DNA from 2 places in the Aliamphritea hakodatensis genome. Region 1 is predicted to be linked to the other one. Evidence: predicted binding sites of a transcription regulator. Region 1 holds the regulator's gene; the other holds the start of a gene.
What was found. Region 1 encodes LexA, which represses DNA repair genes until DNA is damaged. Its sites were predicted from a motif close to TACTGTNTANNTANACAGTA; they were not measured.
Positions count from the first base shown of each region.

Region 2: ruvC (crossover junction endodeoxyribonuclease RuvC) is a predicted target of LexA. The motif match lies at 3,680-3,699, and genes of this name have one in related genera.

Region 1 is NZ_AP025281.1:1,896,354-1,902,413, forward strand. It holds gene topA (type I DNA topoisomerase) at 1-1,150, shown strand, start outside; gene PCI15_RS08640 (DUF6586 family protein) at 1,233-1,730, shown strand; gene PCI15_RS08645 (hypothetical protein) at 1,758-2,015, shown strand; gene PCI15_RS08650 (cell division inhibitor SulA) at 2,078-2,551, opposite strand; gene lexA (transcriptional repressor LexA) at 2,556-3,158, opposite strand; gene dinG (ATP-dependent DNA helicase DinG) at 3,256-5,412, shown strand; gene rhlB (ATP-dependent RNA helicase RhlB) at 5,720-6,060, shown strand, end outside.
Region 2 is NZ_AP025281.1:3,023,076-3,029,135, forward strand. It holds gene PCI15_RS13955 (TraR/DksA family transcriptional regulator) at 205-576, opposite strand; gene ruvB (Holliday junction branch migration DNA helicase RuvB) at 713-1,726, opposite strand; gene ruvA (Holliday junction branch migration protein RuvA) at 1,746-2,369, opposite strand; gene PCI15_RS13970 (trimeric intracellular cation channel family protein) at 2,415-3,125, opposite strand; gene ruvC (crossover junction endodeoxyribonuclease RuvC) at 3,119-3,634, opposite strand; gene aspS (aspartate--tRNA ligase) at 3,891-5,657, opposite strand; gene PCI15_RS13985 (FmdB family zinc ribbon protein) at 5,758-5,988, opposite strand.

The DNA of each region.
Region 1 (6,060 bases):
CCCATCGACCTATGTGCCTATTATTTCGACCATACAGGACCGTGGTTACGTTGAGTCACAGAATCGTCGTTTTTATGCCCAGAAGATGGGTGACATTGTTACTGAGCGGCTGGTAGAGAACTTTACTGATCTGATGGATTACAGTTTCACAGCCCGTATGGAAGAAGCGCTGGATGATATTGCCAGTGGCGAAGCGGATTGGAAGGTATTGCTGAATCAGTTTTACAACGGTTTTGTAAACCGTTTGGAAATTGCTCAGCAACCTGAAGGCGGCATGCGGCCTAACTCGCCGACTGCAACTGATATTCCGTGTACGACCTGCGGCCGTGAAATGATGATCCGGACAGGTACTACCGGGGTCTTTTTAGGCTGTTCCGGCTATGCGCTGCCACCAAAAGAGCGCTGTAAGTCGACAATGAATCTGATTCACGGCGATGAAGTCGTCAGTGTTGACGGTGATGATGAAGAAGAATCCCGCATTCTGATTAATAAACACCGTTGCAAGATTTGTGATACGGCAATGGACAGCTATCTGATTGATGAGCAGCGTAAATTGCATATCTGCGGCAATAACCCGGATTGCAGTGGCTTTGAGGTCGAAAAAGGCAGCTACAAGATTAAAGGCTATGACGGCCCGGTTATCGACTGTGATAAATGTGGCGCGGAAATGCAGCTGAAAACCGGTCGGTTCGGTAAGTTCTTTGGCTGTACCGCTGAGGGCTGTAAAAATACCCGTAAACTGCTGAAGAGTGGTGAAGCTGCACCGCCGAAGATGGACCCGGTACCTATGCCTGAGCTGGCCTGTGACAAGGTTGAGGACACCTACGTATTGCGTGACGGCGCGTCCGGTTTGTTCCTGGCTGCCAGCCAGTTCCCGCGGAAACGGGAAACCCGCGCGCCAAAGATCAGTGAGTTGTTGCCGCACCAGAAAGAAATTGATCCGAAGTACAGCTTCCTGTTCAGTGCACCGGTTCAGGATGATGAGGGTAACCCGAGTATTGTCCGTTACAGCCGGAAAACCAAAGAGCAGTATGTGATGACTGAAGTAGAGGGTAAGGCGACGGGCTGGCGGGCTTTTTATCAGGGTAATAGCTGGGTAGTTGAAGCCGCGAAGGCAAAGCCAAAGGCTAAAGCGAAAGCTAAGAAGTAAGGGTCTACACTTAGGGTTGATGGCCACGGCTTTTGCTGTGGCCATTGATGTGTAGTATTTCTTTTTTTTGGCAGGTACCTGTATGTCTCTGAGTGGTTTGAGTCTGACAAATCAGCGACTGTATTTTGCAAAACTGCAGTTGCAGCAATATAGCGCGCTGGCTGACGGTGAGTCAGAGCCTGCGCGGCAGGCACAGTATGAGTCTGTTGTATTTCATCTGATACAGGCTTACCGGTCATTTCTGCGTGAATTGGCAGAGGCCCAGAATGTCCCGTTATCAGCTGATACAGGCAGTGCTGTTGTCTTACTTGAAGGATGTTCTGCGGACTTTGTATCACCGGAACTGCAGGAGCTGGCGATGCTTGAAACAGAAATCGCCTCCTGGCTGGCGCAGATGCAACGGACATTTGTACAGCTTTCTGCTTTGGGTGGAGACAGTCATGAAACCGGTGTAGTGCATCATTCTGAGATCAGTTTAACGATGCTGACTGATGATGACCGGCAATCCAGTCTCACATTGTGGCTGGAAGCATTGTCTTCAGTTATACAGCGCTTACGCGCTGTATCTCAGGAATGGTAATTCATTTTTTAAGATAGAGTTTTATTGATGGCTGAGTTGTTTCTGGAAATTGTTGAGCTTGAGAGTGGTGAAGTTGTACTGCGTGAAATGGAGTCCGATGATGTGCCTGTGATGCGGGTCAGCTTCTCGGATGATATGAAAAAGCGCCTGCAGGATCAGCATCTTGATGTGGCGAAGGTGATGCTGAGTGCCGGCATTCACATGGCTGCAGAAATACAGAATAAGGCTGCTGAAGCACAGGAGCTTAAAAGTGCGGAAGATGAGAAACCGCCGGTTTTGCACTGAGCAGTTAACGATCATAAAAAAAGCGCCACAGGGCGCTTTTTTTATGGCGGATAAAAACTGTTTTATGAGGCTATGCGGTCCCGGATCACAATGCCGTGGCTGGCGCCGTGTTCAGCTGCATTTTCCAGGCCGTTTAGTTGCTCATTGCTGAGCATTCCGGGCCAGGTGATTACCGCGTGGCAGGTGCCTGCTTTCAGGGCCTGGCATGCCAGATCATAAGTTGTGTGGCTGGCGTCGGGTTGTAACAGCATGATCTTGTTAAGATCAATGCCGGCAGCCGAAAGCAGTGCTTTGGGCAGGCTGCTTGGCGGTGCAATCCAGGCAAACCAGCGATCGTCGCGGCTTAACTGAGCAAGCAAAGGCAGTAACATCGTTAACTGATCAAAATCATTGTTTTGCATAACAATTTCAGTGATTTTGCCAGCAAGAGCGGGCATCGGCTGAGATACCTGTTCAGTTAACATGCTGTCAGAAGGGCGAATCAGGGGAATATTCGCGTTCTGAGTGGGTTGAGTTACCAGTTCTGCCTGCATCATGTCGTTATCCTCTTCTAATCACGCCTACGCCAAGGCCTTCAATAGACAATTCCTGTTCTTCCAGGTTGATCACAATCGGGTCAAATTCTTCGTTTTCAGCAATCAGGTACACTAAGTTGCCATCTTTTCTGAAGCGTTTAACGGTAACGTCATCTTCGATACGGGCGACAACGATTTCTCCGTTTTTTGCCTGTTTGCACTGATGTACGGCAAGCAGGTCACCGTCCATAATGCCAACATTCTTCATGCTGGTGCCCCGTACCCGCAGGAGATAGTCCGCTGGCGGGTGAAAGAAGTCTGCAGCAATGGTGCAGCGGTCTTCAACGTGTTGCTGAGCCAGTATCGGGTTACCTGCGGCGACCTGTCCGACGACAGGCAGGCCTGCAGCTTCCTGTTCAAGGTCGGGAATACGGATACCCCGTGATGTGCCAGGTATCATTTCGATTGCGCCTTTACGCGCCAGCGCCTTGAGGTGTTCTTCTGCAGCATTAGCAGATTTAAACCCCAGTTCCCGGGCAATGTCTGCACGGGTTGGCGGATAGCCGGTGGTTGCAATGTAATGTTTTATACATTCAAGAACATCGGTTTGTCGTTGTGTTAGTTTCATGATGATCTCTGTGTTTTTATCCAGTGCCTGTAACTATATACAGTATTTTGCTTTTGTAAACATTTTTTATGTTTATATATCCAGTGTTATTGATAGAATGGCCGCCATTCATACAGACGGATTGATTGACGTGCTGACCGACGATCTTAAAAAACAGATACAGACTGCTTACAGTAAGTTTTTAGCCAGCCGTGGCTTAAAAGCCCGTGCCGGTCAGAAGCGGATGATCGCAGAAGTGGCTAAAGTCATTGGTAATATCCCTGTTGACGATAAAGCTCAGCGCCTGGGGGAAAATCACGTCTGTGTTGTAGAGGCGGGAACCGGGACGGGCAAAACGATCGGCTATTTGCTGGCGGCAATTCCGGTTGCCAAGGCTTTAAAGAAGAAGATTATTCTGTCTACCGCCACCGTGGCCCTTCAGGAACAGTTACTGCACAAAGATTTGCCTGAAGTACTTGAACATACTGAATTGTCGATGAGTTTTACCCTTGCAAAAGGGCGGGGCCGCTATCTTTGTATTAACAAGGTTGAGCAACACCTGGATTCAAGTGCTTCAACCGGTCAGATCGCACTGTATGAAGATGAACAGGCGATGCGGCTGGACCCGGAAACGGAGACTTTTTACAAGCACCTGCTTAATGAGTACGCGTCGGGCCGCTGGGACGGTGACCGGGATAATCTTACCGAAGAGATCGAAGATGCCCGCTGGGGACCCTTAACCAGTGACCATTTACAGTGTACTAACCGCCGCTGTACCAACTTCAGTGCCTGCAGCTTTTTTAAGGCACGGCGGGATCTGGATCAGGTTGAATGCGTGATTGCTAATCACGATATTGTTCTGGCGGATCTCTCTCTGGGGGGCGGGGCTATCCTGCCTGATCCCGGTGAAGCGATATATATTTTCGATGAGGGGCATCATCTGGCGCCCAAGGCCAGTAATCATTTTGCGTTCAGTTTGCGGATCAAGTCATCGTCGCGCTGGCTCAATACCCTTCCCAAGCAACATGCTCAGATGCTGGAACAGCTCGGTCATCCGGGTGTGATGTCTCAGTATGTTGAGCAAACGTTACGTCCTGGCGAAGATTTAAAAATTCTGCTTGAACAGATCCATGAGCTGGTGAAGCCGCTGATGGTCAATGCTGAAAATGGCCGGATACGTGACCGTTACCGCTTTGCCGGTGGTGAAGTCCCTGAAGAGTTAAGGCTGATGTTCAAAGATTCTGAGCATCTGGCTGCCCGGCTGTTAACCCGTCATGAAATGTTACTGGACCTTTTCCGTGAGGCGCTGGACGGTGAGGTGGGTGACATTGATAAACAACTGGCTGAGCAGTGGTATCCGAGGCTTGGGCTTATGGTGTCGCGCTTTCAGTCCATTACCGGTCTGTCGAAAAGTTTTTTCCGGGCTGATGAGCTGAAAGAAAGCCCCACAGCCCGCTGGGTCAATCTGGTAGAGTCGGGTATCGGTCAGGATTTTGAATTTCACAGTGCACCGGTGTCTGCTGCGCATATGCTGCAACAGCATTTGTGGCAAAACTGTTTTGCTGCTGTTGTTACATCCGCGACCCTGACAGCACTGGGGCGATTTGACCGGGTGCTTGATGATCTGGGGCTGCCGCCTGACACCCCGAGTCATAGTTTGCTGAGCCCGTTTGATCATTATAATGCGGCTGAGCTTTATATCCCGGCGATGAATGCCGAGGCCAGTGATCCGGACGCACATACCCAGGCGGTGTGTGACTTCCTGAACAGTGAGCTCGACAGTAAAGCGGCTACGCTGGTGTTATTTACTTCCTGGCGCCAAATGCGCACAGTGCTTGCCTCGCTGGACGAAAAGCTCAACAATAGTGTGCTGTCACAGGGTGATTACAGTAAAAATGAAATACTGAAGCGTCATCGCAGCCGTATTGATGACGGTGAGGGCAGTATTATTTTTGGTTTGGCCTCCTTCACTGAGGGGGTTGATCTGCCAGGGAAGTACCTGACGGAGGTTATCATCACCAAGCTGCCGTTCAGTGTGCCGGATGACCCCGTTGATGCGACCATGGCAGAATGGATTGAAAACAAAGGCGGTAATGCCTTTATGGAGTGGTCTGTTCCGATGGCTTCGGTGCGCCTGACGCAGGCCGCCGGCCGGTTATTACGGACCGAACAGGATACCGGCAGAATCGTTCTGCTGGACCGGCGAGTAGTAAGCCGGCGCTATGGGCGGCAATTATTAGATGCCTTGCCGCCTTTTCGGCGTACCGTTGGCTAATGCCTGACGGTAACGTCTTTCGATGAGTTCCGGGCTTTGTAAGGTATGCGCTTCTTAAGTGGAAAAGAGAAAGTGAAGAGTATGCAGCATAGCCGGCGGAATAATATAAGTATTTGAATACATAGGTACTAACTTGATAAAAAATTTGTTTCGTAAGGTGAATAAGTCACCGGAATCAGCAGAGGCACAGCCGCAGGCTGCAGCCGTTACGTCTCAGGAAAAGTCGACTGAAGCCAAAACAAAGTCAAAGCCAAAGGTAAAATCCAAACCGCGGCAGCCAAAGGCGAAGCCACCGGTTTCGTGGTCTGTGGATCAGTTTCAGGTGGAGCCTGAGGAGGGTAAACAGCGTTTTCACGACTTTAATTTGCCAGATGATGTGATGCATGCCATTGCTGATCTTGAGTTTAAGTACTGTTCTGCCATTCAGGCGGCAACGCTGAACCAGTCTCTGGCCGGTAACGATATGATCGGCAAGGCGCAGACAGGCACGGGTAAAACCGCCGCGTTTCTGATCAGTATTATTACTGACCTGATTGACTTTCCGCTTGAGCATAAGCGTGCCCGGGGTGTTCCGCGGGCGCTGATCATTGCACCGACCCGTGAATTAACCTTGCAGATCGCTTCGGATGCTGAACAGTTGTCCAAATA
Region 2 (6,060 bases), 1.1 Mb from region 1:
ACAGCCACCTTCGTTTTTCAGGTAATTTTCAGCATACTGAATTAAGCTCGCCTGACGTCCGGATGTCTGACTGACCTGACCGCATTCTGAGTTTCTCAATGCTGGCCATGAAAAGAGACAGCAATGATTGCCGGAAGTTTATTTTTTCCATAAAAAAACCGGGTAAAAAACCCGGTTTTTTAATTTTACCCCGCCGTACGTTATTCAGCCTTCAAAATTAGACTGACAGCCGATACATAACACCGCGACAGGATTCGCCTTAAGGCGATTCAACTCAATCATTTCCCCACAGCTTTCACACTCACCGTAAAGGCCATCATCCAGCCGTTGCAAAGCATGTTCAGCAGCCCGTACCTCACCTTCCAGCTGCTGTATATGCGCCAGTAACTGCACCCGGTGCGCACTGGCACTTGCCTGCTCAGCATTGTCGACTGGCTGAGCCACATCCACAACAGCCAGCTCTGCTCTTTGTTGCTCCCTGATCTGCGTCAGATCTTCACGCAACTGGGCAATTAACTGCCGGACATCTCTTCTCAGATCAGCCAGCTGGGACTGCGACAATTCACAGCGTCTCATCACATCTCTACTCCGGATCCTTCGTATAAATTCAGCGATGCGCCCCTGGCCCTCTCTGGCCCGCCGGCAATCTGCACCACACTGTTTTGTTAAGATGTAATATTAAACATTCATGAAAAGCGCACCATGACGCACGTCAATCGCGTTTAGGTAATTCCAGTCCAAAGTGCGCATAAGCGTGATCAGTGACCACTCGGCCACGGGGCGTTCGCATCATATACCCCTGCTGGATCAGATAAGGCTCAAGTACATCTTCAATGGTATCCCGCTCTTCACTGATCGCTGCCGCAAGGTTATCCACCCCAACCGGCCCACCACCAAATTTTTCAATCATGGCGAGCAGCAGCCGGCGGTCCATATGATCGAAACCCCGGGCATCAACATTCAGCATATTCAGTGCCAGATCAGCCATTTCACGGGTTATCTCACCGTCACCGCGGACTTCTGCAAAATCCCGGGCACGACGCAATAAGCGGTTAGCGATTCGCGGCGTCCCCCGGGAACGGCGGGCCACCTCAATAGCACCTTCATGTTCAATTGCACAGCCGGACAAACGGGCAGACCGCTCGACAATGCTGGTCAGGTCATCAATGTTATAAAACTCCAGCCGCTGCACAATGCCAAACCGGTCACGCAGCGGCGACGTCAGCAAACCGGCTCTGGTAGTCGCGCCCACCAGAGTAAAAGGCGGTAACTCCAACTTAATTGACCGGGCAGCCGGACCTTCACCGATCATGATATCCAGCTGATAGTCTTCCATCGCCGGATACAGGACTTCTTCAACGGATGCACTCAGCCGGTGGATCTCATCAATAAACAGCACATCACCGGGTTCAAGATTGGTCAGCATCGCCGCCAGATCACCGGCCTTTTCCAGTACCGGCCCGGAGGTGGTTTTTATTTCACTGCCCATTTCACTGGCGATAATATTCGCCAATGTCGTTTTGCCCAGCCCCGGCGGTCCGAATACCAGGGTATGATCCAGCGCTTCGCCACGCTTTTTAGCCGCGCCAATGAAGATTTCCATCTGCTCGCGCACCACCGGCTGACCCACATAGTCTTCCAGTGATTTCGGACGAATAGCCCGGTCCTGCACTTCTTCTGCAGCCGGCACAGACACCGGCGATACAAAACGATCCGCTTCGATCATCAGTTAACCCTTATCTCAGTTATCCCTGCACCATACTTTTCAGCGCGGCACGGATCAAGGATTCGCTGCTGGCACCGGGCTCCAGGCCTTTTTCTGCAGCAGCAATGGCCTTGGTCGCCTGTACAGGTTTATACCCCAGTGCAACCAGTGCACTTTCAGCTTCAGCCCGGTTATCCGCAACCGGCGGCGCGTCACCAAAATCATCGGTCAGGGTGAAGTCCGCCACATCATCCACCTGGAAGTCTTTAATCTTATCCTTCATTTCGATCAGCAGGCGTTCGGCGGTTTTCTTACCAACGCCCGGCAACCGCACCAGCGCAGCGGTATCTTCAAACTGCACACTCTGCACAAACTCCGAGACACTGATGCCGGACAAAATCGTCAGCGCCAGCTTCGGCCCCACGCCATTTACCTTAATGAGCGTGCGAAACAGCGAACGCTCCTGGCGGTCATAAAAACCGTACAGTAACTGTGCATCTTCCCGCACCACCATATGGGTAAACAGCACCACCGTCTGCCCCACTCCCGGCAAACGGTAAAAGGTGTTCATTGACGCATCCACTTCATAGCCGACACCGTTTACATCCAGCACCAGCTGCGGCGGCACCTTTTCCAGCAATTCACCTTTAAGACGACCAATCACGTATTGTTTCCTTCACTTATAGAGGCTGCCAGACAACCCGAAATACTAACCCCGTTCTTTATCGTCGCGACGCTCAAGTTTATGACCGGCAACGATAAACTCCGGCAGACAGATATCACCAAATACGGCTGCCATACGGATAATAAAAATAATTGAAATTGATAATGCCACTAATACAACAGGATGCATGGAACCTTCCAGCCACACATACAGTACTGCGCCAATGATTGAACAGGTGGCGTATAACTCACCGTGACGGTGCAGGATCAGCGGAATCTGACGGGTAAGGACATCCCGGACCATGCCCCCGGCACAGCCGGTGACCATCGCCATCATGACAACAATAATGGCAGGCAACTCAAGACTGATGGCCTTCTGCGCTCCCAGCACGGTAAACAGCGCCATGCCCAGCGCATCGAGAATGATCAGCAGACGGCGCGGATAGCGTAAATAACGGCATACCCAGAATGCCCCAACCGCTGAAATAACGGCAGTCCATATATAGGTATCATTCTGAATCCATAGCAGCGGATGAATGTCCAGGGTCAGATCCCGGATAGTACCGCCCCCCAGCGATGTCACGACAGCCAGCACTACAACGCCGAGGATGTCCATGTGTTTACCCTGTGCAGCCAGTGCACCGGTAATTGCAAACACAGCAACGCCCACAAGCTCTGTCATATAAACAAATTCAGAGAGGGTAAAAAATAGGTTCATTTTAAAGTCTGCGGTCCAGCCAAATTCATCACTTAACATAAGCGCCCCCGCCGACTCCCCTTAGCACCTGCCATGGCTATAAGGCTGGTACGGGTGTGGGCATGACACAGCGCAATGGCCAGCGCATCTGCCGCATCCGCCTGCGGCAGACCGGGCAGCTTCAGAATGGACATCACCATATGCTGTACCTGAGATTTATCCGCTGAGCCTTTCCCTACGACAGCCTGCTTAACCTTACGGGCCGCATATTCGGCTACCGGCAGACTCTGATTAGTGCCGGCCACAATGGCCACACCCCGCGCCTGGCCCAGTTTCAGGGCAGAGTCGGCATTACGGGCCATAAATACCTGCTCGATGGCCATTTCCTGCGGACAGTAATGCTCGATAATTTCGGTCACCCCGGCATAGACCTGCTGCAACCGCTCCGGCAGCTCGTCCCCTTTAATCCGGATGCAGCCGCTGGCAACATATTCATTCTTACTGCCTACCGCATTGATAATGCCGTACCCGGTTATCCGTGAACCCGGATCAATTCCTAGAATCAGCATGGCGTTGTGAGATATCCCCGGTCATCCAATAAAACTGTACGAATACACTGTATTTTTATACATACTATCATTGCTTCAGCCAGGCATCTACGTACAACAGACATAAAAAAACCGGGAGATGAATCCCGGTTTAATTTTCGTATCACTTTCACGCTACAGTTCAGGACTGTTCTGATCTGAGCAAGGCCCAGCATCCGGATAAGTGATCCGATTCAGCTTCACCGCCAGAGCGCCCGGCGGTGAACAGGGGTACTGCTCAGGCCTCTTTGGCACGCAGCTTAATGTGCAGTTCGCGCAGCTGCGCAGCACTTACCTGACCCGGCGCTTCAGTCAGCGGACAGGACGCACTCTGAGTTTTAGGGAAGGCAATTACTTCACGGATAGAGTCAGTACCTGTCATCAGCATAATCAGACGGTCCAGACCGAATGCCAGACCACCGTGCGGTGGCGCACCGTATTTCAGTGCGTTCAGCAGGAAGCCAAACTTGTCTTCTGCTTCTTCGTCAGAGATACCCAGCACTTCCAGTACCGTCGCCTGCATTTCCTGATCGTGGATACGAACTGAACCACCGCCCAGCTCACAACCGTTCAGAACCATGTCATATGCACGGGACAGAGCTTCCAGCGGGTTAGCTTTCAGCGCGTCTGCCGAGCAGCTTGGTGCGGTGAACGGGTGATGCAGTGCGGTCAGACCACCTTCAGAGGTTTCTTCAAACATCGGGAAGTCAACCACCCACAGCGGCGCCCACTCGCGCTCGCCCATATTCAGATCTTCACCGACCTTAATACGCAGCGCACCCAGTGCTTCACTGACAACTTTTTCTTTGTCTGCACCGAAGAATACGATATCGCCGTTCTGTGCACCCAGACGTTCCATGATTTGCATGGCAACTTCAGCACCCAGGAACTTAACGATCGGAGACTGCAGGCCTTCTTCGCCCTTCTCCAGTTCATTAACCTTGATCCACGCCAGACCTTTAGCACCGTAGATGCTAACGAACTTGGTGTATTCATCGATATTCTTACGGGTCAGCTGGGCACCGCCAGGAACCTTCAGGGCAGCAACGCGGCCTTTAGGATCTTTAGCCGGACCGGCAAATACCTTGAATTCAATCTCAGCCATCAGATCTGCAACATCAACCAGTTCCATCGGGAAACGCAGATCCGGCTTATCAGAACCGTATCGCTGCATCGCTTCTGCGTATGGCATACGCGGGAATTCACCCAGATCAACGCCTTTCAGTTCCAGGAACAGCTTGCGGATCATCGCTTCAGTCAGCCCCATGATCCCTTCTTCATCCATGAAGGATGTTTCAATGTCGATCTGGGTAAATTCAGGCTGACGGTCTGCACGCAGATCTTCGTCACGGAAGCAGCGGGCGATCTGGTAGTAACGGTCGAAACCGGACACCATCAGCAGCTGCTTGAACAGCTGAGGCGACTGCGGCAGTGCGAAGAACTGACCTTCGTGAACCCGGCTCGGTACCAGATAGTCACGGGCACCTTCCGGCGTTGCACGGTTCAGAATCGGAGTTTCGATATCCAGAAAACCGTTGTCATCCATGTAGTTACGGATCGCATTGGTCACCTTGGAACGGAATCGCAGCTTGTCCTGCATTTCCGGACGGCGCAGGTCAACATAACGGTGACGCAGACGCACATCTTCGCCTACCTGCTGATGCTCATCCAGCTGGAAAGGCGGTGTTTCAGACTTATTCAGGATAACCAGCTCTTTACCCAGCACTTCGATTTCGCCGGTAGGCATATCCGTGTTAGTGGTACCTTCAGGACGGGCACGGACCGTACCGCGTACTTCGATGACATATTCATTACGCACGCTGTCGGCCAGAGCAAAACTTTCTTCACGGTCCGGGTCGAACACGACCTGGGTGATACCTTCGCGGTCACGAACATCCAGGAAGATTACACCACCGTGGTCACGGCGACGATGTACCCAGCCGTTCAGGACGATATCTTCGCCGATATGAGTTGTATTTAGTTCGCCGCAATAATGGCTGCGCATAATTACCAGTTCCTGTTATTAATCAGTTGTTCACTCACAGCCGGCCTTCCCGGCCGGCTGCTGAATTATTCAGATTGCCGTAGCAATCACACGTCAGGTATCAGCTACCTGCACCGGAGGAGCTGTCCCCCGCTATGTTTTTCTTCTTGCCGGTTTTGAAATCAGTTTCATACCAGCCGCTGCCGGATAAGCGGAACCCTGGCGCGGAGACCTTTTTCTCAACATTCTCTGCGTCACAGGCCAGACATGCCGGAGGCGGCGCATCAGATTTCATCACTAACTTTTCAAATTCATGACCGCATTCGCGGCAGGCAAAATCAAAAATAGGCATCGCTTATATCACTTCTTTATGCTTATTCAGGCATGCATCGCCAATAAAAAGACGCAAATTATACCTGAATTT